3 regions of the Marinomonas sp. S3726 genome follow, and region 2 is predicted to be linked to each of the others. Evidence: riboswitches for the same ligand, from Rfam matches in the RefSeq annotation. Region 2 holds a riboswitch; each other region holds the start of a gene.
The links. A riboswitch is a leader RNA that binds a small molecule or an ion and turns the genes downstream of it on or off. The one in region 2 is predicted to bind thiamine pyrophosphate.

Region 1 (11,035 bases), on a different contig from region 2:
CCTGCTTGACCTGCATCTAGTACAAAACGCGTATAAGCAACAGTCGCAACACCTTCGTCTAGCTCATCAAGCGCTTTCTCTTCAAGCCCCCATTCTTTACAGCAATTAATATGCAATTGAATTTCATGCTCTACCAAACCAGTTAAACAGGAAAGATTGGGCAGCATATCTTCAATCGAATCACTTTTATAAATAGCAAGCGCATAAGCTCTGGCATATTGTTTAAGGAACAAATAATCTTGCTGTAAATAATGCTGAAAAGCGGGCTTTGATAAGACACCTGTCGCTAACTGATTAACAAAGTCATGCTGCGTATAAGCTAACCAGTCCTTTTCATTTGGTTTCACTAACATTTCACTAAGGCGATTTAACCCTTTTAGTGACATCAAGCTTTCACTAATCGTGTTTGCATCTGACATATAAATCACTCCAAAGGGCCTTAACACTTAAACTTGCGCTAAAACCCTAAATTTAAAATAGGTTAAGTACCAATTAAAAAAGGTAGTCGTTAGTATTTGGTAATTTTGAAATAATGCCAGCTGACTGTAAGAACTCAGCATAGGATTGGTAGCGATTAGCATCATAAGCCGCTGGGCGGAGCGCCAATCGAGTCAAGGTATCTTTCCATGCAAGCTGATTAAGCTTGGTATCAAGATCTTTTTTGTATGACTTGAACAACTCCCAAGCTTCATTTGGGTGGTTAACAATGTATTGAGTGGCAAGCTCTAGCGCTCGATTAAACTTAGCTACTTGTGTTTTATTAACTGAACGAGAGTTTGCAACAACAACTAACTCATCATATGGAGGCACGCCCTCTTCTTCTACAAAAAATGCTTTACCTTCAAAACCTTCCATCGCGAGCTGATGCATTTCAAAGTTACGATATCCACCATAGATGGCATCAACTTTTTTAGATGCCAAAGAGCTGGATAAAGCCCAACCAACATTAATGACAGATACATCGCTTAAACTTAGACCTGAGTTCTCAAGCATTACACCGATTGTTGCTTCGCTGACGCCACCAGAAATAGCAGTACCAATAGACTTACCTTTAAGGTCAGCTAATGAGTTGATATCACCATCTTTCAAAACCATCAGCGTGTTAAGTGGTGTTGCTATCAAGGTTGAAATACGAGTAAGTGGCAATCCGTGAGCTACATCTTGTATTAGTTCAGGCTGATAAGTCACTGCAAAATCAACCTTACCCGCAGCAACCAATTTAGGAGGCATGCTAGGGTCTGCTGGTTCTTGCAAGTTAACCTTTAAACCCTGATCTTTAAACAGGCCTTTTTGCTCCGCGATAATCAAAGCAGCGTGGTCTGGATTAACAAACCAATCTAACATCACATCAATACTCTCTTGAGCCTGAACGCTCAAACTGAGTAATGAACCCGCTATTAATGCATTTAACTTCTTTAACATAGACATAATATTTCTCTTATTTAAGGGTGATAACTGGGTGCTATTAACTATTGTCTTGCTGCCAAAAAATCAGTTTCTTGAGACACTGATCAGCAAGGTAATAAAGTGAAATCGAAAGTAGACATAATACGAATAGTGCTGCGAACATATCTGCCACTTGCATTCGCGCATTGGCATAAAGCATGAAGTAGCCCAACCCTTGAGATGAGCCAACCCACTCTCCTATGATTGCGCCAATTGGGGCAACAACCATCGCCATTCGAAGCCCTGACGCCATGACAGGTAAAGCAGCAGGAAGTTGAATTCTAAAAAGAATACTTAGACGATTAGCTTGCATTGATTGAGCAAGCTCAAGATAGTCTTTTGATGATTGCCTTAAACCATCAAATGATGTCATTAGAATAGGAAAGAAGATAATGACCGCGGCCATAATGACTTTCGAAACTATCCCATAACCAAACCAAAGAACTAGGATAGGCGCTATGGCAAACACAGGAATCGCCTGACTGAAAAGCAATACAGGCAAAAGCCAAATACGAACAGGCTTAAAGTAAACCATTAAAATCGCAAAAATTAATCCGGCTGACACTCCCAGCAACACACCAAAGACAATCTCAATTAGAGTCACCAAAAAATGTGGGTATAACACATCTGTTAACTGCCAAAATCTTGTAAAAACTTTCTCTGGTGATGGAAGAATAAAGCTAGGAACTTGAGTTACTGCTACTATCAACCACCAAAATAAAACTAGTAGGAAACTTATTACGAGCACTCGGCTAAAGCTTGTATTGATAAATTTATTCATTGCCTTGCCTGCATTATCTGCATCAATTGCCCATGATAACCAGAAACTTCATTACCAATATTTCGTGGAGGTAAAGAATTAGGTAAAGGCATAGGCTCTAGTGTTTTGAGAGTCGTTTCTTTTTCAGTTTTATTTGAAAAGTGTAAAATGTTATGCCCCATAACTAAGGCTTCAAGTGGGTCATGTGTCACTAAAAGCACAGTCTTGTTTTTTAATAGGTGGCTACTTAACTGCTGTAACTTATCGCGTGTTATGGCATCAACTGACGAAAATGGCTCATCCATTAATATTATCGATTTATCTTGAATTAAGGTTCTCGCTAAAGCGACTCTCTGCCTCATACCGCCTGACAAGGTAAACACTTTCTTATCAGCTTTATCAGGTAAACCGACTTGCTCTAAAATTTCTTGCGCTCGACTTTTTAACGCCTGATTGAATTGACTTTTTTTCTTCAAGATTGGTCGCTTAAGATCATAAGCAAGCAGCACATTATCAATAACAGATAACCAGGGCAGCAATAGATCCTGCTGCGCCATATAAGCGAGCTCATGCTGGAAGCCTTTTACATCAAGACTTGAATGCACACTTGTTTGTATCAATAAATCATTCACACAAGCATTCTTATGTAGCCCAACTAAATGCTTTAATAAGCTAGACTTGCCACAGCCACTTTGACCTAACAAGCAGGTCACTTGATTTAACGGTAATCTGAGCTCGATATCTTGGTAGATATAGCTTTGACTAGCCTCATACTTGAGACTAGCTGTTACTAGGTATTCATTTTGTTTAGTGAGGTTTGATGCTAAAACATTACAAGCTGACATCTATCACGCCTTAAGCATAAAAAAGTGATCAACAGGCCCGCTACCTTGACCTAATTGATAATTCTTAGCGGCGACTAAAGCTTGTGAAATATATTCCTTAGCTTTTCTAATCGATTCAGACATAGACAAGCCTTGTGCCAGATAGCTCGTTATAGCTGAAGATAAGGTGCAACCCGTTCCATGAGTGTTAGTTGTGACCACCCTTGTTTTAGAAAAGTACTCAATTTGATTTTCGGTCACCCAAACATCTGTGCTGTCTTGAGTGTCCATATGCCCTCCTTTTAATAAAACGCCTTGAGAGCCAAGCGACAAAAGAGCATTGGCTGTACTTTCTAACTCTGCATTAGATTTCGGAAAAGCGTTAAGATCTCTACCTAATAAGACTTGCGCTTCATACAGGTTTGGCGTGATTAAATCAGCCAAAGGAATGAGGTGATTAACGAGGCTTGAAATTGCTTGCGATTCTAAAAGTACATCGCCGCTTGTTGCCACCATAACAGGATCTAAAATTACTGCTTTTGGTTGGTACTTTTTTAGTATTTGAGCAATCATGAGAATTGTATCTGCATCTGACAGCATGCCAATTTTAACGGCATCAACTTTCATATCAGAAAAAATACTCTCAAGCTGATCTTCAACAAACGATTGCGGCACAGGATGTATGGCGCTAACACCTTGCGTATTTTGCGCTGTTAATGCTGTGATCACTGAACATGCAAATGACCCAGTTGCAGACATGGCTTTAATATCGGCTTGAATACCTGCTCCACCACCACTATCAGATCCAGCAATAGTTAACGAAATATAAGGTTGATTGCGCGTTTGCATATAAGGCTCCTAATTAAAACTGGAGCCTAAAAAAGACAGACAGATCGAAATTGTCTAAAAGAGATGAGGCTTGCCAGTTCCCTACGCCAGTATTAACTGGGTCAGGTTCAACGGGTCTAGAGGCGAACCTCAGTCTCAGCTCAAAAAGAGCACCCCGACTAACTAAATATGTATTGCTGTTAAGCAAATTTTGCGTGATATTGCCTAGACAAATTGAAGGTGTCAACTAGTTAGTCGAAGGAGTTTATCTACTAATAATTTATTAAAATCTTTAATTTTAAATAAATTTCACAATAAATCAATAAGTTAACAACAACACAAGTTTGTTATTACTCTAGCATAGCAACCAAAGCATTAAGTCGCTTTTGCTCACTTAAACTGAAGCTTGATTCAATTAAGTACTTTAATTCTAAACTTTGATCTTGGGTAGATAGACCTGAATTTAAGATACCTTCCTTTTGCTTTAAATATTCTTTAACTCTTGTATTAAGCTCATTTCGCGACTCTCTAACATTAGCAAGCCTTTGGGCGGCTTCCACTCCGAACTCTTTTACTTGTAGATCAAATAAGCTTTCTCCCGTTTCCTTACTCGTTAGTTCTAGTGTATTTATTAAGCCACTAAGTTTGGTTTTATCCTCTTCACGGTTTGTATCATTACCTTGTAAATTTGCGATTAACGCTTGTTCATCTGCAATATCTTGTGCAAAGAATGCCAACCGATAATCAAGTTCAAAATATTCATAGCGCAATTTATCTATTTCTTGGTATAAGCTAATCTGCCTATTTATGATTGCAGTCTTATCATTTAGGCTAACTTGATAGTTTGAAAATTCATCATCTAATGCCTTTAATGCATATTTATAAGCCTGATAATTTTCCAGCAATGAAAGCGCCTCACTAAGAGCAGGCTCTTCAAGTGATTGCTTGATATCTTCTTTTATTAACTCAATGAGTTGTTCATACGATAATTCACCAAGCAGCGTCATAAAATAATCAAATCTATGCTTAATACTAATATGAGGAAGTAAATGCCCCTCTGCATCAATAGGATATGAGCCAGCTATACTGGTTCCCCTTAACGAGGATTGTGAGCCTATCCATTCAAATTTATCTTTGAAGCGATTGTATTCATTATTTTGTGCAACATTCAGTTGAGCCTTTATGTCGGCTTTTTCTGAAGATGACAAAACGAATGATTCAACTGATTTATTTGAAATTTGGTTATTGGTTAAAGAGCCTTGATCTTGATTGGTCTGTAAGACAGGCGCTGCTTGATAAGCAACACCTGTCCACTTCGCCAAACCAAGAAATGCAAGTCCACCAAACACGATTAAGCAGACTTTCTTAGTTAGGGAAATATTCATAACTCACCAATCATTAAAGGCCAGCATTTTTAAGACGATTAGCATGTGTGCGATAGACGGTTAAAGGATCAGTTGCAAACAAGTGATGTATACCAAAGAATTGGTTTACCTCATCTAGATGGTTCATGCTGTAATCATTTCGAACAACCATACCAAGATTACTATCACAGCTTTCAATCAGGCCATCATTTTTACTGTCGTCAATTAACACAGATGTTAAACCAAGAAAGTAATCACTTGGGTCTAGTGCATTCGTAAACGCACTCGCGCCGCTCCAAGAGTAGTAATTTACACCATTAACACTATATTCACCTTCACCACATGCTGTTGTAGGAATACCTTGAGGATGATTTTGATTAAATGCTAATGAGCCTTCGGTCGTTAAAGAAGTAAGCATGGAAAGAACATCTTGCTCATAACCACCTGCAGATAAATAATCAATCACAGTTGCTAATGCTGTCGTCAATCCAGCTAATACCGCTTCAGCTGCTGAATCTTCTGGAACAGCATTTCTTACAAAATCTGCAACATCAGAGCCTTTATTAACGCCACCCACAGAGGTGACTGAAGCAATTAGATCAGGTCTCACCGAAGCAACATATCTTACTGTAGGGCCACCATGACTATGCCCAATCAGATTGACTTTGGTCGCACCTGTTGCTGCAATAATATTTTGAACTTCAGACAAAAGTTGTTCGCCTCGAACCTCAACTGACTGACTATTTGCTACCTGGGTGGTGTAAACCTCAGCACCTTCTGCTTCAAGTGTCTGCGGAATTTTATACCAATAGTCGACCCCTAACATTTCATCAAAACCTAAAATGCCATGGGTTAACAATATTGGATATTTTGTTTGGGTATAATCATCATCGGAAGATGAAAACCACCAAGCTTGTGAGCTGGCAGACCAAAGGGAGGAAGAAACAATACAGGCGATCGCTAACGATTTCTTAAACATATTCTATTCCTTATTTATAAGCGCACAATACAAACACTAAACGTAAATTAATGACCTATAAGTGCGCAAAATTGCTTTTTATTGTTATGGAATGTCGAGAGTATGTAAGAATCGTGTATAAAACAAACAATTACAGATATGATTTTTTGTTATTTCTCCACTATATAAAAATCAAGTCTAAGTTATATCTTTATTCACTTTTTCTTTTTCTTAATCCAATAAAAAAAGTGTCCTTCTTCTTCGTTTTGCTGAATAAGTTCATGCCCTAAAAACTGGCAAAACTTTACAATATCTCGAGTGGTCGATGGATCAGTCGCTTCAACCTTAAGTATTTGCTCAGCTTTAATCTTTCTCATTTCAACGTGCAAAAGCATGACAGGCTCTGGACAATAAAGCCCAACTGCATCCAAAAAACTATCATGTTCTATAGTGTCCATTATTACTCATATCCCCATTTTAATTTCAAGCTTCAATATTAAAGTCTAAGTCAACCCAAGATTTAATTACGTCATTGATTTCTTCAATGACTTGCGATTGATTTTTGTTCAGCGATTTTAACATATTAAAATCATGATCAGCGCCTTCAAACCAATGCACTTTAATGTTTGGGTTTAACGTTTGTTGTTTAACCCATTCAGGCTTACCAAATGCATCACGAGTCCCCTGTATGATCAAACAAGGTTTGTTAATTTCATGTAAAAAAGACAAGCGATGTTTTTCTGGCTTACCTTGTTGATAAAACGGAAACCCTAAACACACAATTGCTGCCACTCTTTCATCTGACGATAGTTGCGATGCAACACGCCCACCCATGGATTTACCAGCTACAACAAGTGAGTTTAAAGAAGCATTTTGGTCTAACTTATTTCGAAACTCATCGACAAGTTGTGGAAACCGTGTTGGTGGTCTACGCTTACCACTGGCCTCGATTTCTGACATATATTCAAAGGTAAGTGGCAAATAGTTCATTTTTTGTGTGCGACAAAATGTCACGCCAAATTTGTCTAAAAAACCACCACTATGTCCAAGACCCGCACCATGGGCCATATAAAAAGAAAACTTACTCATAAAAATATTGCCATATGACAAAGAAAAGCCATTAAAAACAACTTACTCCAATAGAAAAAAGATCAAAAACGCTTATAATAGCGCGGCTAGTTTACTCACCGCTTCAGTATGATTTACTAATTACTCGAGACTTTTTAAGTCGGTCTTACCAAGTCTTTGTAAGAAGTAACTTAATACGGGCATTTCAATTAATTACAAGGTCAATCACTCTTCGTGGATTGTGGAAGAAACTATGAGCACAGCTTTTGATCATCCAACCTACAACTATAGTGTGGTGCGTGCATTCACCATCATGACAGTCGTTTGGGGTGTCGTTGGCATGGGGTTAGGCGTATTAATCGCGTCACAACTCGTATGGCCAGACATTTTCGCAGGTATTGAATATCTACACTTTGGTCGTTTACGACCATTACACACTAACGCAGTAATTTTCGGATTCGGCGGTTGCGCACTTTTCGCAACGTCTTATTTCGTAGTACAAAGAACAACGCAAGCGCGTCTTTGGTCTGATACTTTAGCTAGCTTTACCTTTTGGGGTTGGCAAACAGTTATCGTCGCTGCGGCAATCACTCTACCTTTAGGTTTTACTCAAGTTAAAGAGTACGCTGAATTAGAGTGGCCTATCGATATTCTTATTACTATCGTCTGGGTTGTATATGCCGTTGTTTTCTTTGGCACTATTATGCAACGTAAGATGAAGCACATTTATGTAGCTAACTGGTTCTTCGGTGCATTCATCGTAACTGTAGCAGTGCTTCACATTTTCAACAGCTTATCTGTGACTGCTGGCTTATTTAAGTCCTACTCCATTTACTCTGGCGCAATTGATGCCATGGTACAGTGGTGGTACGGTCATAACGCTGTAGGTTTCTTCTTAACAGCTGGTTTCTTAGGTATCATGTACTACTTTGTACCTAAACAAACTGGTCGTCCAGTATTCTCATATCGTTTGTCTATCGTTCACTTTTGGGCGTTGATTTCCCTTTACATCTGGGCTGGCCCTCACCACTTACATTACACTGCACTTCCTGAGTGGACTCAAAGTGTTGGTATGGTAATGTCTTTGATTCTACTTGCACCTTCTTGGGGTGGTATGATCAACGGTGTAATGACACTTTCAGGTGCTTGGCACAAGCTACGTACTGACCCTATCCTACGTTTCTTAGTTGTTTCATTGTCTTTCTACGGTATGTCTACCTTCGAAGGCCCAATGATGGCTATCAAAACAGTTAACGCGCTTTCACACTACACTGACTGGACCATTGGTCACGTACACGCTGGTGCTTTAGGCTGGGTTGCAATGGTTAGTATCGGCGCTGTTTACCATATGATGCCTGTAGTATTTGGCCGTAAAGCTGGTGAAATGCACTCAATCAAACTTATTAACGTTCACTTCTGGTTAGCAACAATTGGTACTGTACTTTACATCGCTTCAATGTGGGTAAACGGTATTATGCAAGGCCTAATGTGGCGTGCATTTAACCAAGACGGTTCTTTGGTATACAGCTTTGTTGAAGCTGTTGATGCAAGTAAGCCAGGTTGGACAGTACGTGTAATTGGTGGCGTTCTATTCTTAACAGGTATGCTATTAATGGCTGTTAACACCTACCTTACTGTACGTGCTTGCCAAAAAGAGCAAGAGCTTGCAAACACAGCAAATACACAAGCAGCATAAGGGGCTTTTAAATGCGTCATGAAATAATCGAAAAGAACATTGGCCTTATGATTGCACTAATCATCGTAGCAATCAGCTTCGGTGCTATGGTAGAAATCGTACCTCTGTTTTTTATGCAAAAAACCACTCAGCCTGTGGAAAACCTAAAACCTTTAACAGCATTAGAGCTTGAAGGTCGTGATATCTATATCCGCGAAGGTTGTGTTGGCTGTCACACACAAATGATTCGTCCATTCAGAGCAGAAACTGAACGTTATGGACCTTATAGTGTTGCTGGTGAATCTGTTTACGATCACCCTCACCTTTGGGGCTCTAAGCGAACTGGCCCTGATCTAGCTCGTGTTGGTCAACGTTACAGTGATGAATGGCACCGTGCTCACTTATACAACCCACGTGATGTTGTACCTGAGTCAAACATGCCTTCTTTCCCTTGGTTGTTTAACAGCACTCTTGATGGCAACTCAACTGCAGACAAGATGCTAGCTCTACGCTCTGTTGGTGTACCTTTCACCGATGAGCAGATTACAACAGCGAAAGAAGACGTTCGTGGCAAACGTGAGATTGATGCCCTAGTTGCTTACCTTCAGCAACTTGGCACAGTAATCAAACGCTAGGACTCAATTATGGACATTAATACGCTTAGAAGTATCGCAACAGTATTAGCATTCGTTGCTTTTATCGCTGTTACGTTATGGGCATTCAGCAAAAGAAAGAAAGGTGACTTCAATGAAGCTGCAAACCTTCCTTTTGATGAAGATGAAGATATGCCCAAAAAGCAATCCGTGGAGAATAAACAAAAATGAATGAATTAACTCCTTTTTGGAGCGCCTGGATTATTGCCATCACACTTGGCTCTATCTTTGGCTGCTACTGGTTACTAGCGAGTGTTCGTAGTAATAAAAAACACCCTAACGGTGAAGTACCTACTACAGGACACGTTTATGACGGCATTGAAGAGCTTGACAACCCACTACCACGCTGGTGGTACTGGAAGTTCGTCATTACTGTTGTTTTTGCACTTATCTACCTAGCCCTTTACCCAGGTCTTGGTAACTTTAAAGGCTTACTTGGTTGGACTCAAATCAACCAATACGAGCGTGAAGTTGCTAAAGCGGAACAAGAGTTTGGGCCTTTATTTGCTAAATACCAAAGTACAGACCTTGTTGAACTAAGCCAAGACGAAAAGGCAATGCGCCTAGGTCAACGCTTATTCTCAAATAACTGTGCAATTTGTCACGGTTCAGCAGCGACTGGCAGCTACGGCTTCCCTAACCTAACTGACAACGATTGGTTATATGGCGGTGAAGCAAGCGAAATCAAAACTACCATCTTACACGGTAGAACAGCAGCTATGCCAGCATGGGGCGCAAGTCTTGGCGAGCAAGGCATCAACGATGCCACTCAATACGTACTAAGCCTTTCAGGTAAAGCTACTGACAACGACGCAGTCGCAAAAGGTAAAGATATTTTTGCCGCAAACTGTGTTGCTTGCCACGGCCAAGATGGTAAAGGTAATAAACTGTTCGGCGCACCAAACCTAACTGATGATATTTGGTTATATGGCGGCACTCAGCAGCAAGTTATGCAAACGTTGCGTAACGGACGTGCAGGCAAAATGCCAGCATGGAATGAAATCTTAGGTGAAGACAAAACTCACATTGTCTCTGCTTACGTATACAGCCTTTCTCATCAAGAGTAATGCTTCTTCTCGAGTGTGACACCATGTCACACTCGATCCTCTCTTCTTTTCTGTATTATTCTCCTGTCACTTTCTATTAATCTGTTTACAGGATGAATGGCTATGAGTCAGCAGATTCCATTAAAGAATCTAGATAATGATGTTGTTGAATACGACCTTTATCAAAAACGAACAAAAATCTATACCCGCCGAATTCAAGGCTTCTTTCAATCTATAAGGACTAAGATTCTTTGGGTTTTGATGGCAGGCTACTTTTTAACACCATGGATTAATTTAGGCGATCGTCAGGCTGTATTTTTTGACCTCCCTAGTCGTCAATTCCATATTTTCAATGTTACTTACTGGCCACAAGATTTTGTCTTGCTCGCCTGGCTGTTAATCATAGCGGCATT
Region 2 (11,035 bases):
TGATTACCCTAAGAAAGCGTGGCATTTTCTTGATTTATATAACAGATCACGCCGATGTGAATCCAAAAGAAGTCAGCGACATTCACTTTTCATGTGTGGTTCGAGGTGTTTCTGCCTTCGACTCTTATGCCAGTGTTATGAACATCATTAGCGTTTTAGCAAATGGGGTTTATCAAGACAATTACAATGAGGCAAATGATAGAATTCAAGCAATTGAAGAGACATATCAGACCTTAAACGAATTAGATATGGCAGCGCTGAACAATGGCGCGCTTATCGATGAATTTGAAGCCTAGACTTTAAATTAAACATAATAAAAAATTGATATTAATTAACTAGTAGTAACGCATTTTTAACGGAAACATTAATGAACTCACTTACACTTGGACCGCTTTCTAGCGCCAATGGCGAGATCCAGATTCCTGGATCTAAAAGCCTTTCTAACCGTATTCTTCTATTGGCTGCATTAGCAAAAGGTGAAACCAAGATCACCAACCTGCTAGACAGTGATGATATTCGTCATATGCTTGATGCCCTTAAAAGCCTAGGCGTAAATTATCAATTAAGTGACGATGGCACGAGTTGTACAGTGCAAGGTGTTGCAGGCCCTCTTTCCAATGCCACATCAGAGCCTATTTCTGCTGACTTATTCTTAGGCAATGCTGGTACAGCAATGCGTCCATTAACATCTGCACTATGCTTAGGGAAAGGCGAGTATCTGTTGCACGGTGAGCCACGCATGCACGAACGCCCTATTGGTGATTTAGTGAGTGCACTTCGTCAACTAGGTGCCAACGTTGAGTATCTAGGCGAAGAGAATTATCCACCTCTGAAAATCCATGCAAATGGTATTCAAGGTGGCGAAGTCTCTATTAAAGGCAATATTTCCAGTCAATTCTTAACCGCCATTCTTATGAGTGCTCCCCTTGCACAAAACGACTTAACGATACACGTTGATGGCGAGCTTGTTTCTAAACCATATATTGATATTACCTTACATGTGATGAAGCAGTTTGGCGTCACAGTTGAAAATAAGGATTACCAGAGCTTTGTGGTAAAGGGTAATCAGACCTATGTAAGCCCTGGTGAGATCATGGTTGAAGGTGATGCTTCTTCGGCTTCATACTTCTTAGCCGCAGCAGCTATCGCGGGTGGCACAATCAAGGTTCATGGTATTGGCACAGATAGCGTCCAAGGCGATGTTAAATTCGCAGAAGTTCTTGCTGCTATGGGTGCAAACATTAGTTATGGTCCAACTTGGGTTCAGGCCAGCAAGGGCGGACTAAATGGTGTTGACCTTGATATGAACCATATTCCGGATGCGGCAATGACAATTGCTACCACAGCTCTTTTCGCCAAAGGCCCTACTCGTATTAGAAATATTTACAACTGGCGCGTAAAAGAAACGGATAGACTCAATGCCATGGCGACTGAGCTACGTAAACTTGGTGCTACAGTTGATGAAGGTGAAGATTATATCTATGTTGAACCATTAGCAGATGTACAGCATGCTGCAATCGATACCTATAATGATCATAGAATTGCTATGTGTTTCTCACTTGTGGCTTTCTCAAACAGTCAGGTGACAATTAATGATCCAGGCTGTACCTCCAAGACTTTCCCAACCTACTTTGAATTATTTGAGAAAGTAACAAACTAGTTTGATCACACATAAAAAAACCAGCTTAAGCTGGTTTTTTTATGTGTCCTAAATACTGTCATCTAGATTATTTGTCTGACTTAATCTCGTTAGATTCAATATCACCACTTTCAAATGAAAAGATTCCTTTTGTTCTATCCTTTGCGATTCGAGCCTTCATCTTTTGTGCAAATCTATGCTTTATCAATTCAAGCTCTTCAATTTGATCAAGGGTTAATAATTGATAAATTTCGACTTGCTGCTTGGCATATAAACGCATAACTTGGGTACTAATGTCTGCCTGAATACCTGCTGCATCAGACACTTTCTGCATATATTCAGCATCACTAGGACTTAACTCTGCTAGCAGCTGAACTTCAACGGCTATCTTACCTTGTAAGATTTTTCTTTGATTTGAATATCGAGTCACGATATCTGATAGCGTACTTTGAGCTTCTTCAGATAAACTTAATTTACGCGTTAAAAAATAGACAACATGGTCATTTGGCATATCAATTGTTGTTCGCGCTACAACCGCTTTGGGGAAGATCACCTGAGGCATATCAGATGGTTTTCTATATCTTGGGTTATGAACGATATGTGGGGGAGGTTGAGATTGGCGAAGCTTTTTAAGGTCTTCTAGAATTTCACGCTTTAAACTTTCTGATTTCCACTCCAAAAAAACATAAGGTGACACAAAAAGCGCCAACAAAATGAGCGCTATCAAAAAGCACCATGTTTTAGTTAGTGAGATCACCATTCAACAAACTCCTTTTCAGGCAAATAATAGCCATACTTTAATTATGACTATTAACCCGTCAAGATGTGTCAATCTGAAGTAATCTTGCGGTAAAATTATTTAAAATAAAGCATAAAAAACCCTCTATTTAACAAATTTTGCATTGTAAAAGTGATCACTTATCATGAAACACATTTTTCACAAGAACTTGCTAATATAGAGGGCTCTAGATTAATTCAAAAAGTGCTTTTATAGAAGCCTAGTTGATCTCTTCTTGTAACAAATACACCTCACTTCCCAAATCTTTAAACTGAGCTGACATATCATCCATTCCTTTACGCACCTCATCTGCTTGGACATTATGCACTTCTATCTTAGAGCTTCGCTCAAGATCCGCAGCATAATCCCTTACTTCTTGGGTAATTTTCATGGAGCAGAATTTTGGTCCACACATAGAGCAGAAATGAGCAACTTTGCCTGATGCTTGTGGCAGAGTTTCATCATGGTAAGCTCTCGCTGTTTCAGGGTCTAATGCCAAGTTAAATTGATCCTGCCAACGAAATTCAAAACGCGCTTTAGATAATGCATTATCACGAATTTGCGCCCCGGGATGCCCTTTAGCAAGGTCTGCCGCATGAGCTGCAATTTTATAGGTAATTAAGCCCTGCTTTACATCCTCTTTATTTGGTAAGCCTAAATGCTCTTTAGGCGTTACATAACAGAGCATTGCGCAGCCATACCAGCCTATTTGAGCGGCTCCTATACCGGATGTAAAATGATCATAGCCAGGTGCAATATCTTGAGTTAGCGGCCCTAATGTATAAAAAGGTGCTTCATGACAATGCTCAAGTTGCTCTGTCATATTATGCTTAATCATTTGCATAGGCACGTGTCCTGGGCCCTCAATCATAACTTGGACATCATACTCCCAGGCCACCTTAGTTAATTCACCTAGGGTTTTAAGCTCAGACATTTGAGCTTCATCATTAGCATCCATGATAGAACCAGGTCGCAAGCCGTCACCAAGAGATAGAGAGACATCATAAGCCTGACAGATTTCACAAATCTCACGAAAACGTTGGTACAAGAAACTTTCTTCATGATGTGCTAAACACCATTTCGCCATAATTGAACCACCACGAGAAACTATTCCTGTCAGTCGTTTGGCTGTCATAGGAACATAACGCAATAGAACCCCTGCATGAATTGTGAAGTAATCTACCCCTTGCTCCGCTTGCTCAATCAATGTGTCTCTGAAGACGTCCCAGTTTAGATCTTCGGCAATGCCTTTCACTTTTTCCAGTGCTTGATAAATCGGTACTGTACCAATTGGAATCGGTGAGTTTCTCAAAATCCACTCACGGGTTTCATGAATATTTTTACCTGTCGACAGATCCATCAAGGTATCTGCCCCCCAACGCGTTGACCAAACAAGCTTCTCAACTTCTTCTTCGATAGATGAGGTTAAAGCCGAATTACCAATATTTGCATTAACCTTCACTAAAAAGTTACGACCTATTATCATTGGTTCGGATTCAGGGTGGTTAATATTAGCGGGTATGATAGCTCTACCTGCTGCAACTTCTTGACGCACAAACTCAGGAGTAATTTGAGTTTGGATATTAGCGCCAAAACTATGTCCTGGATGCTGCTTCAACAAAAGCTCACTTTGTACTGCCTGCATATTTTGATTCTCACGAATCGCAATGAATTCCATTTCAGGCGTAATAATACCTTTGCGTGCGTAATGTAGTTGAGTTACCACCGCGCCCTGCTTAGCTTTTACTACTTTTGGTAAGTTTTCAAACCTAAGGTTATCTAACTTTTCATCACTGAGCCTTTGCTGAGCAAATTCTGAAGATACCCCCTCAAGCTCTTCAATGTCATTACGTGCTGCTATCCATTTGCCTCGGGTGGACGCTATACCTTTATAAACATCAATGTGCCTACTTGGTTCAGAATAAGGTCCTGAACATTCATAGACATAAACAGATTCATTTTTCTCATAGGTAAAATTAGCAGGATCTTTGCCTATAGGCGTATCCGAAACATTAATTTTACGCATAGGTACTTGTATAGAAGGGTCTCTTCCTTGAATGAAAACACGTTCTGAGGCTGGAAAAGGGTTCGCCTGCAAAGAGTCAATAAAGGCTTTAGCCTTTAACCTAGCTTCTTCGCGTTTACTCAGTGTTTCAGGTACAGCTGAGTTTGATTTAGTATTTTTTAACTCATTAGAAGACATAAGCAATCCTTTTAAAATGAAAGAAGTGCTTGTCAGTCGTGCGTTTGCTTCTACAAAAATCATATCTCTGATTTTTGCTAACACCACTCTACTATGACAATTAGCCATAATTTAAGAATGGAAAAGCATTCGATGCAGATAAGAAAGAATGAAGATTTTCTTGTTCCCTACGCAGGTATTTAGCCCTGTTCAGGTTCTGCGGATCCCGTGCATAAACACGATCTCAGCCAAATGGCACTCCGACAAGTGGGAGCAACTATAAGGAGATTAAAGAAAAAGTAAAGCCTTGTTGAATCATTAGCTGATTGTTTCATCAGTAAGCAGGTCGCTACTAAAATAGTTTTTTTGTAATATTTCTTGTTTCAATTCAACCAGAGATAAAGGCTTATAAAGAAGAAAACCTTGGGCATATTCGCATTTTAAAACTTTAAAAAAATCATACTGAAAATGACTTTCTATCCCCTCAACGACGACAACAAGGTTTAACATTTCTGCCATTTTCACCGATGCTTTGAGAATGACATCCTGACTATTACCAGGGATTAAATTCTTAACAAACGACCTATCAATTTTAAGTCCATCGAAAGGATACTGAGTTAGTCTTTCAAGAGAGCTATATCCTGTTCCGAAGTCATCGATATAAATACCAACACCATAACTACGAATACGTCTGAGCTGTCGCAGTACACTTTCTTCTTGGTCATAAATCGCTGTTTCAGTAATTTCTACTTTAATATTTTTAGGTGTTAACTGATTCACCTCCATCGACATAAGCAAGTTGTCACATACCTGGTCAGAGAGCAGTTGCTTAGGCGAAATATTAATACTAACAAAGAGGTTAGGCTTTCCACTGGCACTAATTAAATCTTTTAAATCATGACATACATGGTGAATTAACCAGTTTGAAAAGGGATTTATTAAATTCACTTGCTCAGCAATAGCAATAAACTCGGCTGGTGAGACCTCTCCTAAGGTGTCATTTCGCCAGCGCATTAAAGCTTCCATTCCCTTAATTTCACCTGTTTCAAAACATACTATCGGCTGATAATTAATATAAATTTCATTATGCTTTAACGCGTTAAAAAGACTCTTTTCTAATAAACTTCGGCGTCTTTCAAACTCATTCAGCCCTTGATTAAAGACAATAAAGTCGGCACGTCCATTGCGCTTTACTTCATACATGGCCATATCAGCTTGCTTTAACCCTTCACTGGCACTTTTTACACTTGCGTCCAACATACTGATGCCAATGCTGGCAGATATTTTAAAGTTGAACCCATTGCTAAACGCAAAAGGCTTACGCATACCAGCTACCACTTTATCAGCCAACTCATGTAACTGAGGCAACCCCTCAACACTCTTTAAAAAGACAGCAAACTCATCACCACCTAATCGAGTTATCATTTCATCAATACTAAAACAAGCCTTTAAACGACGGGAGAACTCAACTAATAACTCGTCTCCAACATGATGACCATATTGATCGTTAACTGCTTTGAACTTATCTAGATCAATAAAGAAAATTGCACTTTGATCAGCTCCATGCTGATCAATAAAAGATGACATCTGAGCCACAAATGTTGCTCGATTTAACAAGCCAGTTAAGGAGTCCATTTGCGCTTGCTGTTTTAAAGCTTCTTCCGCTTTTTTCTTTTCGGTCACATTTGAAATGAAGCCTTCATAGTAGACTTCACCGTTTTCATGTTGAGTTAAATAAGCATTCTCAAGCAACCAAATAGGCCTACCCGCTTGGTCCTGACTTTGCCATTCGAAACCTATCACCCTTTGCTCTTTCTTAAGCAGATTAATAAAATGCAAATACTGCTTGGGGTTTAGATACAATTGTTGACCAATATTTTTTACCTTAATACAAAGTTCATCTTCATTGTCATAACCAAAAGCCATAGCATAGGCAGGATTTGCTTTAAGTAGGTTACCATTCAAATTTGCTCGATAAATACCGTCCACTGACAACATAAATAAATTCGAATATTCAGTACGGACCTCTTTTAAACTTTGCCCTCTATCTTTTAAAAGACTTTCAATCTTGTATTCATAACGTCTTGACCTGTATATATAAAATACAATCAAACTTGCCATTAACACTAACATGGAAAGTAAGAGCTTAATTAAAGATCTAGGTTCATTTTGAATTGGACTGAAAGAAGGAAAAACACTTAACTTAAATTTATGATTTAACCATGAAAAAAGATAAGTTTCAGAAATTGGACTTTTACTAAACCCCTGACATGGTAGGGCTTTAGCAGTATACACAAGGCTCACAGTGTCAGAAGAAGTCAATAATGACAAATTTAAGCAGGGCGGGTTATTAGTGATATCAACATCAGATTTAGGGGTCAATAGCTCAGCTATATTCATACTCACAAATAATAACCCAGCATCTTTTATCCTAATACTTGAACCAAGCATGCCAGCATATTTTTCAGATTGGCTTATATATAATAAGTTGGAAATATTCGTACTTTCGTTTGCAAACTGACGCATTTCGTATTGATTTAAGAGTGTGTCTAAACCTGTTGAATCACGAGCATCAAACCAAACATAATTAAACCGACTCTCATCACCTTTAACATGATTCAATACACCTTCAACTTCACTTTGAGAATAAGTATTTAATCGGTTAAGTTGATCACTCAGGCTTTCAACTTCATTAATGTGAGATAAAATCTGACGATCAAATAAAGAAGATTGAGCTTTAATTGATTCATGATAAGAGACAGGATAGGACCAGCCGTTAACGGATAATGAAGTATACGTAAGCCAAGCGCAAATAATTACAATGAGCGCTATGGCAATTATCATAGGGGCAGGCGATTTCAGCCATTTTGACAAAAAATGCATAAGTTTTTTTTAATAGTCTAGCGATAATAGGCAAGTTGCTCTTATCTTGACAATGTCTAAAGCGAATAAATCCTTAATAACACCCCTATATTCATTATTTCAAATAACTATATTGGCAGAACCCAATATCAATAATAGCTATATCAAAAGTAATTTATGACTTCATCTCTAAGGCTATTTGATACAGAAAATTTTTCTTTAGACCTGTAATCTTAGCTGCAAGTTGTGACGCCTGTTTAACAGGTAATTCAGTCAATAATATCTCAAGAATTCGCTTGGCCTCTTGATCATTGTCATCCTCATCTTCTTGAGGTCTATAATCAACCATTACTACAAACTCTCCCCGCATTTGATTTGAGTCTTCTTCAAAGCATTGCAAGATATAAGAAGGCTTACCTTTAAGAAAAGTCTCGAACGTTTTAGTCAGCTCACGGGCTAGAACCAGCTCAACATCATCATCAAACACTGACATGAGATCTGTAATAGAATCATTAATCCTATGAGTTGACTCATAAAATATCGTTGTACCTGTTTGCTGCTTCCATGTTTGCATTACGTCTTTACGAGACTTACTTTTAGCGGGTAAAAAGCCTTGGAAGAAAAACTTATCTGTTGGTAAACCAGATGCACATAAAGCCGTTATGATGGCTGAAGGTCCTGGCACAGGTGATACTTTGTAGCCTAAATCTCTTAGATGGCTAACAACGTGATACCCAGGGTCTGAAATCAAAGGAGTGCCAGCATCAGAAACCAAAGCAATATCTTCACCTTCGTCCAGTAACTTAGCGATATATTGGGCGCGGTCTTTTTCATTATGATCATGGAGTGAAAATAAACGGGCTTCAATATTAAAGAAATTTAGTAGTTTTTTGGTATGGCGAGTATCTTCAGCAGCAATATAACTTGCCTTTTCTAAGGTTTCTTTTGCCCTTTTACTAAGGTCATCTAAATTTCCAATTGGTGTCGCGACAATATACAGGGTGCCACTAACATCCGTAGAACTATGTGGTAACATACGACCTCTTTCTCTTTGATTTTTAAGCATATGAGTCTTTTTAACGGGCGTATAATAGCATTATCTTTGTGTTCTGCACTCTTGGTTGCATGTGGTTCTGAAAAAACAACACAAAGTATTCAAGTTCAAGTAGTACAAGAACCTGTTATTGCTGAAACAATAGTTGCAGAACCAGTAGAAGAAATACCTACAGATGAATTTGAAAAGCTAATTTGGCAAGCAGAAAGAAGCCTAGAGCCAAGTATCTCCTCTGTTTATTATTTTAATGCTGCAACTTTAAAATATAAAGCAGGTCAGTTAGCAACTTCGCTTTCTATACTAGATAGCCAAGTCATACCTTTTACCGGCCCAAAACAGTTTGATGCCTACCTTTTAACCGCTCAAATCTATACTGAGTTAAAGCAACCTTTATATGCCTTAAGCGCATTATTTAAAGCTAAAAGGTTAGATAATGCGGATCTAAATACTAGCCAATATAAACTCGGTTTAAAAAGAGCGGCTGCACTCGAAGTACTTCAGAACTGGCCTTCTGTCGTCAAAGAGAGAATTAAACTTGATTCGCTTTTACCTCTTGATCGACTAGCGGACAATCAATCACAATTATGGCAAGCAATTCAAAACTTAACAGATCCTGAAGTTAGCTTTTTACAAAAAAATCCTGACCCTGTTTTAAAAGGTTGGCTCAGCATCTCATCAATTCTCAGGTCAAAATCAGCAACAATCAGTATGCAGCTTAACGCCTTTAAACAATGGCAAGCAAAACACCCTCTACACCCAGCTGCAGGCACACCTCCCGAAGACTTTGTAGTAATTGAAGAACTCGATCAAACTAAGCTTAATAAGATTGCAATTATTTTGCCTATGACGGGCAAATTAAGCCTTGCATCAAGAGCGATAATTGATGGATTTTTAGCCGCTTATTATCAGATTAAAGATGCAAATAAAGCTCAGCTGATCTTTATCAATAGTGACGACTTTCAGGATATAGGTGCCGCATTAAACGAAGCTTATGCTCAAGATGTAGATGTGGTTGTTGGTCCTCTCTCTAAAAGCTCCGTGGCTCAACTGAGTCGCTTTAACTTAGAAAAACCAGTTATCGCATTAAATCAATTAGAAACGTCTGCAAAGCACCCAAATCTACACTATTTTTCTTTAACCAGTGCCGACGATATTTTAGAACTAATTTCTTTCGCCAAACAAGAAGGTGCCACTAACGCTGGTATTTTATCACTAACCGATCCTTGGGCTCTTCGCCAAGCAGATGAATTCAAACAAATTGGCAAGCAAGAAAATATTAATATTGTCAGCAATATTGAGTTCAATAACAAACCAAAGGAAAGAGAAACTGCGATTAAAGAGCTGCTACTTATAAATGAGAGCCAGCAAAGAAAAAAATTAATTGAGCGCACCCTCAATCAAAAAGTAAGCAGCATTGATAGACCAAGACAAGATTTAGATTATCTATACTTTGTTGGGCACTTGACTGACGCCAAACAAATTAGACCCTCACTTGATTATTACTATGCGAATGACAATAACATTCCCATTCTGGCAAGCCATTCCATCAACAATCAAACACCAGATAAAAATACAAAAAAAGAAGATATTGAACGCATACTTTTTACAGAAGTACCCGCGCTAACAAGAGCAAATAGTCTATTGGACCCTGTATCTTCAAAGGTTTCTAAAAATATTTTAAAGCGATTACAAGCCATGGGAGCAGACGCTTACTTGTTAGCGAATCGTTATTGGGTTTTTCACAAACTCCCACAAGCCAGAATTTCCGCTAATACAGGACTTATTACTTTAGATGAATTAGGTGTTTTTAGAAAAAGGCCTGAGCTCGTTATGTTCAAATCAGGAAGATTGATCAATGCGAAAAATAAGGACATTTTTACAATCACTCGCCCTAAAGAAGAAGGCTACCAATAAAGGGGAGCTAGCAGAACTAGCTGCCCGGCGGTTTTTACAGAAACAAAAGCTCACCATCTTAGAACAGAACTTCTTTTGTAAGTTGGGTGAAATAGATCTAATTTGCCTTGAAAATGGTGTAATTGTTTTTGTTGAAGTAAGATACCGGAAAGATAACAGCCACGGGAATGCTGCCCAAAGCATTCATCATGGAAAACAAAGAAAAGTGATTAAAAGTGCCCAATATTGGCTTTTAATCAACCATAAACACGATGTAGACATACGCTTTGATGCCATACTCTTTGATCAAAGCATAGATGAGAAACATCTTACTTGGCTTAAAAGCGCATTTTAACTATATGGATTTTCAAGAAGCAATATACACCCAATTCGCCCAAAGCTTTGAAGCACAGCAAAGTGCTTTTGAGTCCTTACCACCTTATATTGAGCATGCAGCAAAAGTTATGTTTGCAAGTATTGCAGAAGGTAATAAGGTAATTTGTTGTGGCAATGGTACAGGCTCACATTTAGCCCATTACTTTAACACCTTAATGTTAGATAAAATGGAAAGAGAGAGACCTGGACTTCCCTCAATTACATTAAGTGGTGAAGGTGCATCCTTGTTAT
Region 3 (11,035 bases), on a different contig from region 2:
TCTTTGCTGCTATTTTGGCGTTCTTGTTATTGCGACTCAAGGACACCCTTTAAGCTTAAACTTTGGTAACTTAACTGGCGTTTTACTAGCCTTACTGAGCACCATTATCTGGGCTCTGTACTGGCTATTTAACACCAAGGATACTCGACCTAGTTTAATCGGGCTTACGCTAAACTTTGCCTTCGCCATTCCTATGATTTTCATTTATTGCTGGGCAAACGGAAACCTCACAAACTGGCCAATAGAAGGGGTTTTAGGCGCTTTTTATATAGGCTTGTTTGAAATGGGGATTACTTTTGTCCTTTGGAACCAAGCGCTTAAACTGACAGATAAAGCCAGTCGTATTGCCAACTTTATTTTCCTGTCTCCCATCCTTTCTATTTTCTGGTTGTCACAATTTGCGGGCGAAACCATTCAAAGCTCAACAATAATAGGGTTAGTTTGTATTCTTCTCGGACTTAGTGTTCAAAACCTTCGCAGAGCAAAATCTCAAACATAGTAATGAACAAACACTAAACTTGACGACTTGATAAATAAGTCGTCAAAAGGACGCTCGAAAAAATCAACAACATGCCTGAAATAGCAAACAGATCAGGCACATGCCCCCAAATTAACATTCCCCATAAACCGCTAAACACCACTCCAATATAGCTTACTGGCGACACTATACTGGCAGGTGCAAACCCATAAGCCAGAGTGTAAAGATACATAGCAAAATACAAGGTTAGGCCAACTATCATGACATGCGGAATGAGATGAAGCGGCAAAGTTAAACTTACACCATCATACAGAGACAAAAGCAAAGATAGACAAGCCGAAATCAAGAAGTATATTGTCATGGTTTCTTTTGGCCTAACATTTTTAGACAACATACGAGTTGTTACCATGGAAAGCGCTAAACCAACAGCAGAGAGAAAACCAACAAGTTGCCAAGGGTCAAACTGATTAGGTGTCGGCTTTATAATCAAAGCTACCCCAATAAAGCCCAACAACAAAGGTAGCCAGCGAGAACTAGGCACTCTTATTTTATGAATTAATAAGACAACAATAGGAACACATAAGGGAGCACATGCCCTCAGCATAGAAGCTTCGACTAGAGGAATGTGATTTATCGCAAGATAAAAAAAGTAAAAACCTAAAAAGCCTGAAATACTCCGAAAGAAGTGTGTCTTCCATATATTGATCGGATGTCGCTTCCAATATCCTTTTTGTTGAGGCAACAATAGCAGAACACAAATTACACTTTGCCAGAAAACCAATACAGAAACTGCCACCTCTTCCTGTACCAACTTAGCCACCAAGCTGGTAACAGACATAATAAAGGCATAAGCCAAGGTAGCCAGTACCCCTTTAGCTAAAAGGCTCTGTTTCAAAAGTTAACTCCAAACTAGGATCAAAGGCTCATATAAAATATCAGTAATTTAAATAACGCATTAACACAGGTTGCTCATCAAGTTGCTCCAACACCTCTACTCCTTGATGCAGTACCACCTCACCCTTTTCTATCAGTAAAAGTCGCCCTCCCACTAATTTAGCCTCTTCAGGTAAGTGAGAAACAATTATGCTCGTTAAGCCTAATTGCTCAGTAAGTTCTGCAACTAAAGCTAACATTTGGCTACGCAAGCTTGGGTCAAGTGCACTAAAAGGCTCGTCCAGTAACAGGATAGATTTTTTTCTTTCCTCTTGAGCCACAACAGCGCGAGCAACCGCCCTTGCAATAGCCACTCTCTGAGCTTGGCCACCTGATAGCGCCTCAGGTAGTTTTGATTGCATTTGCGTTAGCTGAGTACGCTCAAGAGCCCAGATTACAGCTTCTTTTTGAATCAAATTAAGCTTTAAATTAGTCGCTAACCCAATCGCAACATTTTGCCAAACACTTAACTGCGGAAATAGATTATCACTCTGAAAAAGCGTAGTTATTGGCCTTTTCTCAGGCGATAAATCAACTAAGCTCTGACCTTGATAGTCAATATTTCCGCCCCCTTCAAGAAAGCCACCAATCAGATGTAATAAGGTACTTTTACCTTCTCCGCTTCTACCAAGTAGAGTTGTAACACCAGTATTCAGGCAAGCTTTATAATCTGCGTTAAAGCCCTCTCCATTTTGATTAAGCCACTGATATTGAACATCGAACTCAAGCATGAGATTTTCCGCCTATTAATCTGGTAGATATTGAAAAAAGAGCAAAACATAACAAAACCAGAATCACAGCAATACATGCGCCCTGCTCAATACGGTAGGAACCTATTAACTGAAAAAGATAAAGCGGTAAAGAAAGCAACCCTTGGGAGCCAAACAGAGCAATAACACTCATATCCCCTAAACTTAACAACAAAGCATAAGCTGTCGCTTGAGCAACAGATTGTCGAACCATTGGCCACTCTATCTTAAGCCTCGCCCAGCCTCTTATACCTAGGCTCTGATACAGCTTGCGGTAACGCTTTTCTTGCTGATAAAAAGTAGGTAATACAACTCTTAAGACAAAAGGCAAAGCCATTACGGCATTAACCCAAACGACCACCCAGTACGCTTGATCAAATGCAGCTATACCAAGGTTACGCAATAATAAAAACAAACCTGTAGCCATCACCAGACTGGGCAATATTAAAATCATACCACCTAGATACTCAAGCTTATTTGGAAGCCATGACCAACCTGGTCTATCCATAGATACCCTAGCCAAAGAAACGAAACCTACCGCTAATAACAAGCTAAGAGCAGCACTTGGAAAAGCTATCTTGATTGAAACCCACACAGCCTGCCAAGTAGCTTCCTGCCAGAGCGTATCTATAAACAACGGTGTAAAGATAGGTGACAAGATAGCAATAAAAGGAGGTAATAGAATCAACAAGGCCAAGGCTAAAATCCCCCAATCAAAACATTTAGCTTGAAGGCTATCCTTCACCGGAAAACTATCTAATTGCTTTAAACTAAAATCCTGTTGGTAAGCACTAGCAAACCGATAAACTAGAACAGCAATTAAGGTACAAACAAATACTTGAAGCAAAGATAAAACACTCGCCTTAGCTATATCAAATTCGAATTTAAGCGCTTGATAAATTGCCACCTCTAGAGTGCTAGATTTAGGCCCTCCCCCCAAACTTAAAACAACAGCAAAGCTTGTAAAACAAAGCATAAATATAAGTAGAAAAGCACCGGGTAAAGCTTTACGTAAATAGGGCCATTCCACCCATCTAAATAAGTTCCATCGAGAGAAACCAAGCTGATAAGATAAACGCCACTGACCTGAAGGGATCAAACTATGGGATTGAATAAGAATACGTACAGCCAAAGGCATATTAAAAAAGACATGGGCTAGCAAGATACCAAACAAACCATACAAGGGTAATTCAATGTCAGTTACAGATGTTATCCAGCCACTACGGCCATAAACCACAACTATCCCTAAGATAGCAACTATGGTTGGAACCACTAAAGAAATAGAGAAAAGTTGTAGCAAAAAATCTCGCCCCATAAAACGCCTATGCATAAGAGCACTTGTTACAGGGATAGCAATAACAAGACTCAATAGACTACTTAATAAAGCCTGCCAAATAGAGAATTCAAGTAATCGCCAGATATAGCGACTTGAAAGAGTTTGATGCCAATTTGAAAGATCTTGAAAAGCAAGTAAAGCAATAAAGCTTGCAACACCAATAACGCAGAAAAAACCAATGATTAAGATAGCAGGAAGCAAACTTATAGTAAGCTTGCTTCCAAATGAACCCAATCTCATTGAGTAACTGAATCTAGCCACTCATTAATCCATTGCTTACGCTTAGCGGCAACTTGCTCGGCTGGCAAAGTCAGCACTTTAGCTGGCTGCTCAAGACCAGTAAAAGCTTTCGGTAAAGCATCACCTAGCTCAATCACAGGAAACATCCAGTTACCTGTTGAAACTTCACCTTGGAAACCTTGAGTCAAAATAAACTGCATAAACTTATCCGCTAAGGCTTTATTCGGTGCATTTTTTAACTGAGCTGCGACCTCAACCTGAGGATAGAAACCTTCAGATGCAGGTACTGCTTTATATTTAGACTCACTCTCTACCACCATATGATAGGCTGGTGATGTGGTATAGCTTAAAACCAGATCCGCTTCACCTTTTAGGAACATGCTGTAGCCATCGTACCAGCCCTTGGTAACTGTCTTGGTATGACTTGCTAGGGTTTGCCAAGCTTTTCCAGCATCGTCACCGTAAACAGACTTCATCCATAACATTAAACCTAAGCCTGGCGTACTGGTTCTTGGGTCTTGATAAATAACAGATAGATCTTGATTTTCGACCACTTCTTTTAATGATTTAGGCACCTCTTTCAAGGTCTCGGTATTGTAGATAAAAGCGAAATACCCTTGATCAAAAGGCACAAAGTAAGAATCACTCCATCCGCCTGGTGTTGTTACCTTACTAGTATCCACATTATGCTCCGACACTAACCCGCTAGCTTTTGCCGCTTGCATTAGGTTTAAATCTAAACCTAAAAGCACATCTGCTTTTGAAGAACTCCCTTCAAGCTGCACTCGAGATAAGATTCCAACAGAAGAGTCCAAGGTGACATAATTTAAGGTACAAGCGCATTCTTTTTCAAAATTGGCCTTAATTTTAGGGCCTGGCCCCCAGTCTGATGCAAATGAATCATAGGTATAAACATTCAACGTCTTAGCTTCGTCAGCCTGTACAACTGTAGCCGATAAAGACAAACTGGCTAGGGTAGCTAGCGCTATAGAAGTAATATAAAGTGTTCGCATTGTGTCGCTCCTAAAAACAAGCCGTATCTGGCATTGTGAGCGGCGAGGCTTGAAGGCTCTCTATTTTTTGGCTTATAAAATTAAGCGCTAAAAAATATTATAAATAGAGGATCTCAATCCCTACGCCAGCATAATCTGGATCAGGTTCATTGGGTTAGCCTTTGCTTCTCAGCCCTGCATCAAAAATAGCAGTGCACCCCATGAGATAAAAAATCGAAGCGGATTGTAACGATATTTTGAACTTAAGGCCAGTTTAGACCTCTTAATTAAGACAAGGTCATTGCCATGTAAGGCAGAATAAAAATTAAAGGAAACGATTTGATACACTCAGCCCCCTCACCCAAAATCCCCAAAACATACCTAGCTTATTTATTTGACCTAGACGGCACTTTGGTAAATTCAGAACCACTTAAAGGAAAAGCACTCGCGCTAGCTTGCCAAGACTATGACAGCACTACGGATTACACGATTTATCAGGATGTAATGGGTCAAGATTGGCCAACTGTCACGCAACATTTCTTTGCTGCTGCGAATATAAAACCAGATTTAAATGAGTTTAATCAGCATTTCAGATTACATTACCAAACCCTTTTAAAAGAGCAACTTAGACTTAGTAAAAACCTTTTGCCTTACCTCGAGCATTTAGCAAAATTGAATTGTAAAATTGCAGTAGTAAGTAGTGCCGCAAATTGGATGATTGAGCAAGTTTTAACTCAACTGAAACTTGAACACTTTTTTGATCTCATCATAAGCCAAGAAGACGTTAGCCAGCATAAACCTCATCCAGAAGCGTATCTGACCGCTCTAAAAAAGCTCAATATAAAAGCAAAAGACGCCTTGGTATTTGAAGATTCATTTGCTGGAATTAGCGCAGCTCAAAAAGCAGGCTGTGATGTTATTGCCATTAGGCATGAATTTAATATTAAGAATGATATGAGCGCAGCAAAAACCTGCTTATCAGACTTTAAAGAGTTACTAGATTAGAAAATAAGAAAAAAACCAGTAAGAGAGGCAAATTAAAGCCTCTCTTCATAAGCGATAAAAGCACACTAGGGAAATACGATTAGACTAAGCGTCAGTTGCATCCAACACTCTTTCAACCGCGCCTTGATTATTCAATGCATACTCATAAGCTGCTGTACCCGTTTCTGCAACTAAAGCTTTATCTTTCGCAAAAGCGAGTAATAGGCTTCCTACTAACTCACTATTTTTGCAACGCAAACCACCACCAGACAAGACTAAGCTTTCAGTAATGTCTTTAAAGTTAAAAGTGTGATCTCCCACCAAAACAGGCTTAGACAAAAGAGCGGGCTCTATAGGGTTATGCCCCCCTCTCTCAATCAGGCTACCTCCAACAAAAGCAAGGTCGGACGCCTGGAAGTAATGCATCATCTCCCCCATGCTATCTCCCACAAGTACATCAAGGTTATGCCATTCTTCAACTGGGGTTTCAGAGCGTAACCCGACATTTTCAAATTTAGCACAAGCTTGCTGGAAAACCTGCTCAAACCTTTGAGGGTGTCTTGGTACAATAATAAGCACCGCACTTGGGTGATGAGCCTTTAAAATTTGATGCTCTTCAAGCAAGGGCACATCTTCACCTTCATGAGTACTAGCAGCAATCCATACAAATTCGTTATTAGCAAAGTACTGCTGCCAATTATCCTTTATAACTTGAGGATTAACCTTTAAATCAAACTTGATATTGCCTGTTACTAGCACTTGCGATGCACCTAGTGCCTTAAAGCGTTTTGCATCAGCGTCTGCATGCGCACAAAAACTATCAGGCAAAGCCATCAACTTTCGTGAAAAATCTGAAAACTTAGCATACTTTTTAAAGGACCTTTCACTTAGTCTCGCATTAACAATGTGGAGCGACATTCCCTTTTTTTTCACCTGAGAAAGCAAATTAGGCCACAACTCAGTTTCTATAATAAGCAGTTTAGGACAATCGACCATTTTTAAAAATCGCTTTACCGAGCTGCACCAGTCAACGGGAATGTATCTATGAACAACAGATTCACCAAAGCTTTTAGTAACTTGTTCGGCACCGGTTGGCGTCATAGTTGTAATAAGTATTTTTTTATCAAGGTTTCTGTTTTGCCATGATTGAATTAAAGGCCTTGCCGCTAACACCTCACCCACAGAGGCACAGTGAATCCAAACATCAGCCTTTACAGCCTCTCTGTTAAAGCCTAATACCTTTCTAATAGAATAATCAGGGTAACCCTTCCCTAATTTAAAAAGTTTCATCAGAATAAAAGGGCTAATCAACCCCATTAAAATTCGATACACCAACATTAGTGGCTTTCTTCCTCATTAAACTGCTGACCATGAAGCTTGGCATAAGCACCACCTTTTGCTAACAGTTCATCATGACTTCCCTGCTCTATAATTTGCCCTTGATCAATTACAGCAATAATATCCGCCTTCTCTATCGTTGATAATCGATGAGCAATCGCTATTGTCGTTCTATTTTTCATCAATGAGTTTAATGCTTGCTGAATTGCTCGTTCAGATTCTGAATCTAACGCTGAGGTTGCTTCATCCAAAATTAAGATGGAGGCATCTTTTAAAATAGCTCGTGCAATTGCAATTCGCTGCCGTTGACCACCAGAGAAAAGTGTACCGTCTTCCCCGACCTGGGTATCTAAACCATGCTCTAATTTTTCAATAAAGTCCCAAGCATTAGCCGCTTTGGCAGCGGCGATAATATCTTCATCAGAAGCATCAGCCAGGTGACCATAAGCAATATTTTCACGAACACTTGCATTGAAAAGTACTATTTTTTGATTAACTAAAGCCACATTTCGGCGCAAGTCGTTTAGGGCGTACTCTTTAACATTAATACCGTCAACTAACAGCTCACCATCATTAATGTCATAAAATCTAGGAACCAAGTTAGCCACAGTAGACTTACCACCGCCAGAGCGACCAACTAAGGCTAAGGTTTTACCGGCAGGCAAAGTTAAATCAATTTTATTTAATATCTTTTTATCTGTATTAGGGTAAACAAAGCTAACTTGCTTAAGCTCAAGCTTACCTTTTAGCGTGTCGACTTTGGTTTTCCCCGTATCTTTTTCACTTTCTTCATCTAAGAATTCAAAAATACTTTGCGCTGCTGCTAAACCTTTTTGCAAAATAGAATTAATTTCGGTCAGCTGGCGAAGGGGTTTACTCAACATTCCAGCTGCACCAATAAAGGCAACAAAGTGGCCTGCGGTCATGTTTTCACTGATTTCAGGAGCAAGTGCCAACCAGATAATCATAGCCAGAGCTGTAGCCACAATGAACTGAACAATAGGCACGTTTAAAGACTTGGTTAACTCCATTTTGAGCTGAGAGCGCTTGTTATGATAGGCCGCATGATAAAAACGTTCTTTTTCATACTCTTTACCACCAAATATCTTAACAACCTCCTGACCTTTAATCGCTTCCGAGGCTACATCTGTAATTCCCCCCATCGCATTTTGAATACGCTTACTCAGCTTACGAAAACGCTTAGAGGCATAACTCACAATAACCGCAATAAAGGGGATAATCAGAATAAAAAAGAGAGACAAACGCCAGTTGGTATATAGCATAAAACCAAACAAACCAATAACAGTTAAACCCTCTCTTAACATCACCCTCACAGCCTGAGTCACAGAACCAATTACCTGCTCTGTATTAAAGGTGAGTTTTGATAAAATTCGACCACTTGATTCACCATGAAAATAGCTTGATGGCAACTCACTTAGCTTATTAAACATATCAACTCTAAGGTCAAAGACGAGCTTGGTTCCGATAACAGCCATAAAGTAGCTACCAAAGAAGGTTCCTGTTCCTCGAATAATGAAGATCCCCAGAATAAATAAAGGAAGAAATAGCCTATCGTCAGCTAAATTCGTTCTAGCGCCTTCTGCTTCTGGATTACCTAAGGTATCAACAATTAACTGTAGTAAATAAGCTAACGTAGGCTCCATCGCACCATATAACAGATACCCAAAAAAACTTAATACAAAATAAGGCCACGAGCTTTTCGTATAATTAAGCAAACGTAAGTAAATACTCACATCCGATACAGGTTTACTAACTTTGGTTTCCAATTAAATTCTTCCGTTATATGTTGCGAGAGAGCTTCAGCTGACTTTTATTAAAGTCTCTATAAATTCGCTTTTTCAATGATTGATGTAGTTGAATATCCGTCAACAAAGGTTAATACCTTTACTTCGCCACCTTGGCTAAGGACATGCTCAGCACCTACTATGGTTTCAATACTATAGTCACCGCCTTTTACCAAAACATCAGGCGATAAAGCCTCAATAATTTCCTTTGGCGTATCTTCATCAAAGCTGGTCACCCAATCAATCGCACCTATTCCTTCTAATACAGCCATTCTATGCTCTAAAGGATTAATAGGACGTTTATCACCTTTTAGGCGTTTAACAGAAGCATCCGTATTCACTGCAACAATAAGCCTATCGCCCAAAGCTTTAGCTTGTTTCATATAGGTCACATGACCTGGATGTAGAATATCGAAACAGCCATTAGTGAAAACAATTTTTTCTCCGTTCATTTGAGCAAGCTGAATTTGTTCTAATAACTCTGAAGGAGCGAGTACACCAAAATTTGTGGTTCTTGTTCTGGCAAACATAATGGCATCAAGTTGTTTTGATGTAATAGAAGCTGTACCTAACTTACTGATAACATAAGCCGCCGCTTGGTTTGCATACTCAACTGCATCAGTTAAACGCTTACTAGTTACAAAAACCGCCGTTAAAACAGAGACAACAGTATCGCCAGCGCCGGTCACATCAAATACTTCTTTTGCTGCAGTCGCTAAAGAGAAAGCCGGCTGCCCTTCTTCAAATAGCACCAACCCATCCTCACCACGAGTAACCAATAAAGCTTTCCAACCATATTTCAGCCTTAAAGCTTCACCACGCTCTAATACCTCATCATTTGATTCACATGCTCCAACAATGATTTCAAACTCTAATAAGTTAGGTTTTACTAAGGTTGCACCTTGGTAAATTGAAAAATCTTTGCCTTTAGGGTCAACAAAAGAAGGAACACTCGCTTGATTAGCGATACGAATAAGCTCTGGTACACCCGCTAATGTGCCTTTAGCATAATCAGAAAAAATAACCGCATCTTTATTTAATATTTGCTCTTTTACTACACTAGCTAAAGCTTGCTGCAACTCTTCAGCAGCAAAGCTTTCTTCAAAGTCCATACGAATTAATTGTTGATGACGACTCATTAGACGCAGTTTAGTAATAGTGGGAGCACTTGCAGTACGGACGAAATGGCAATTCACTCCCGCATTATTTAAACAAGCCTCCAATGCATCTGCATTTTCATCATCTCCGACGATACCAATTAGGGTTACTGCCATACCTAATTGAGCAAGGCCTAGCGCAACATTAGCAGCGCCTCCTGGCCTATCTTCATTTTGAGATACCTTAACAACCTGAACAGGTGCCTCAGGTGAAATTCGAGAAGTGCCACCATGCCAGTATCTATCTAGCATGACATCACCAACAACTAGAATATGTTTATCTTGAAAATTTAAATATGAAGAATCCATGGCGTAATAATAATCGATTTTTTGGGACGCCCATCTTATCATATGAAACACCCAAGTTGGATATCGTCACAAAGATAAGGTTTTATTCCACAATGACAGTCACAATTCCAGAATGTAAGCGAGATTTCCTTACACCTTGTCACTCATATTTATATGAAAATCTACTTACGAAGTGGTCACTAAAAGGCATCAATAAAGCCAACGGCATGAGTGCAGAGTGCCTCGATCAAAACTGGCAATTAAAACCGATGGGGCGTGTTCGACTGCTTAGTCAATGCAGACAACTCTACACATTCTCACACGCCTATTTAGAAACAAAAGACCCTGAGTGGCTTACTCTTATTAAGCCTTTATATAAGTTTATCGTTAACAACTATTTATTTAATGAAAATGGTATTGAACGCTGGCGCTTTTCTCTAAACGACAAGCTTAGCCCTCTTGATAATACAAGCGATGCCTACGCATTAGCCTTTGTATTACTTTCTTTTAGTTTTTATTTTAATGCGACAAAAGATAAAACAGCGTTAGAACTCATGAAGAAAACTGACGACTTTCTCGTTCAACATATGAGTGCAGAGAGTGGTGGTTTTTATGAGAGCTACCCTATTGATAAAACACAACAGAGACGTCAAAACCCTCATATGCATTTATTAGAGGGTTATATTGCTGCGTTTAATGCAACACAAGAAGCTTGCTATAGAACACAAATTATCT

Region 1: linked by a shared signal. The riboswitch ahead of thiD (bifunctional hydroxymethylpyrimidine kinase/phosphomethylpyrimidine kinase) and the one ahead of thiC (phosphomethylpyrimidine synthase ThiC) in region 2 are both predicted to bind thiamine pyrophosphate.
Region 3: linked by a shared signal. The riboswitch ahead of thiB (thiamine ABC transporter substrate binding subunit) and the one ahead of thiC (phosphomethylpyrimidine synthase ThiC) in region 2 are both predicted to bind thiamine pyrophosphate.

Annotation. Positions count from the first base shown of each region.
Region 1 covers NZ_JXYC01000012.1:174,041-185,075, reverse strand. The annotation lists gene TW85_RS11510 (TenA family protein) at 1-419, opposite strand, end outside; gene TW85_RS11505 (ABC transporter substrate-binding protein) at 493-1,428, opposite strand; gene TW85_RS11500 (ABC transporter permease) at 1,466-2,227, opposite strand; gene TW85_RS11495 (ATP-binding cassette domain-containing protein) at 2,224-3,051, opposite strand; gene thiD (bifunctional hydroxymethylpyrimidine kinase/phosphomethylpyrimidine kinase) at 3,055-3,879, opposite strand; TPP riboswitch at 3,941-4,046, opposite strand; gene TW85_RS11485 (lipase secretion chaperone) at 4,209-5,243, opposite strand; gene TW85_RS11480 (triacylglycerol lipase) at 5,257-6,201, opposite strand; gene tusA (sulfurtransferase TusA) at 6,396-6,638, opposite strand; gene TW85_RS11470 (alpha/beta family hydrolase) at 6,664-7,269, opposite strand; gene ccoN (cytochrome-c oxidase, cbb3-type subunit I) at 7,502-8,944, shown strand; gene ccoO (cytochrome-c oxidase, cbb3-type subunit II) at 8,956-9,558, shown strand; gene TW85_RS11455 (CcoQ/FixQ family Cbb3-type cytochrome c oxidase assembly chaperone) at 9,568-9,747, shown strand; gene ccoP (cytochrome-c oxidase, cbb3-type subunit III) at 9,744-10,643, shown strand; gene ccoG (cytochrome c oxidase accessory protein CcoG) at 10,746-11,035, shown strand, end outside.
Region 2 covers NZ_JXYC01000010.1:106,222-117,256, reverse strand. The annotation lists gene TW85_RS09365 (MurR/RpiR family transcriptional regulator) at 1-296, shown strand, start outside; gene aroA (3-phosphoshikimate 1-carboxyvinyltransferase) at 368-1,660, shown strand; gene TW85_RS09355 (hypothetical protein) at 1,728-2,399, opposite strand; gene thiC (phosphomethylpyrimidine synthase ThiC) at 2,638-4,620, opposite strand; TPP riboswitch at 4,768-4,872, opposite strand; gene TW85_RS09345 (EAL domain-containing protein) at 4,918-7,482, opposite strand; gene rsmI (16S rRNA (cytidine(1402)-2'-O)-methyltransferase) at 7,637-8,497, opposite strand; gene TW85_RS09335 (penicillin-binding protein activator) at 8,528-10,429, shown strand; gene TW85_RS09330 (YraN family protein) at 10,371-10,763, shown strand; gene TW85_RS09325 (SIS domain-containing protein) at 10,768-11,035, shown strand, end outside.
Region 3 covers NZ_JXYC01000003.1:56,106-67,140, reverse strand. The annotation lists gene TW85_RS00575 (DMT family transporter) at 1-499, shown strand, start outside; gene TW85_RS00570 (DMT family transporter) at 513-1,373, opposite strand; gene TW85_RS00565 (ATP-binding cassette domain-containing protein) at 1,414-2,142, opposite strand; gene thiP (thiamine/thiamine pyrophosphate ABC transporter permease) at 2,135-3,757, opposite strand; gene thiB (thiamine ABC transporter substrate binding subunit) at 3,733-4,749, opposite strand; TPP riboswitch at 4,849-4,960, opposite strand; gene TW85_RS00550 (HAD family phosphatase) at 5,068-5,733, shown strand; gene TW85_RS00545 (3-deoxy-D-manno-octulosonic acid transferase) at 5,818-7,050, opposite strand; gene msbA (lipid A export permease/ATP-binding protein MsbA) at 7,050-8,837, opposite strand; gene hldE (bifunctional D-glycero-beta-D-manno-heptose-7-phosphate kinase/D-glycero-beta-D-manno-heptose 1-phosphate adenylyltransferase HldE) at 8,894-10,321, opposite strand; gene TW85_RS00530 (AGE family epimerase/isomerase) at 10,414-11,035, shown strand, end outside.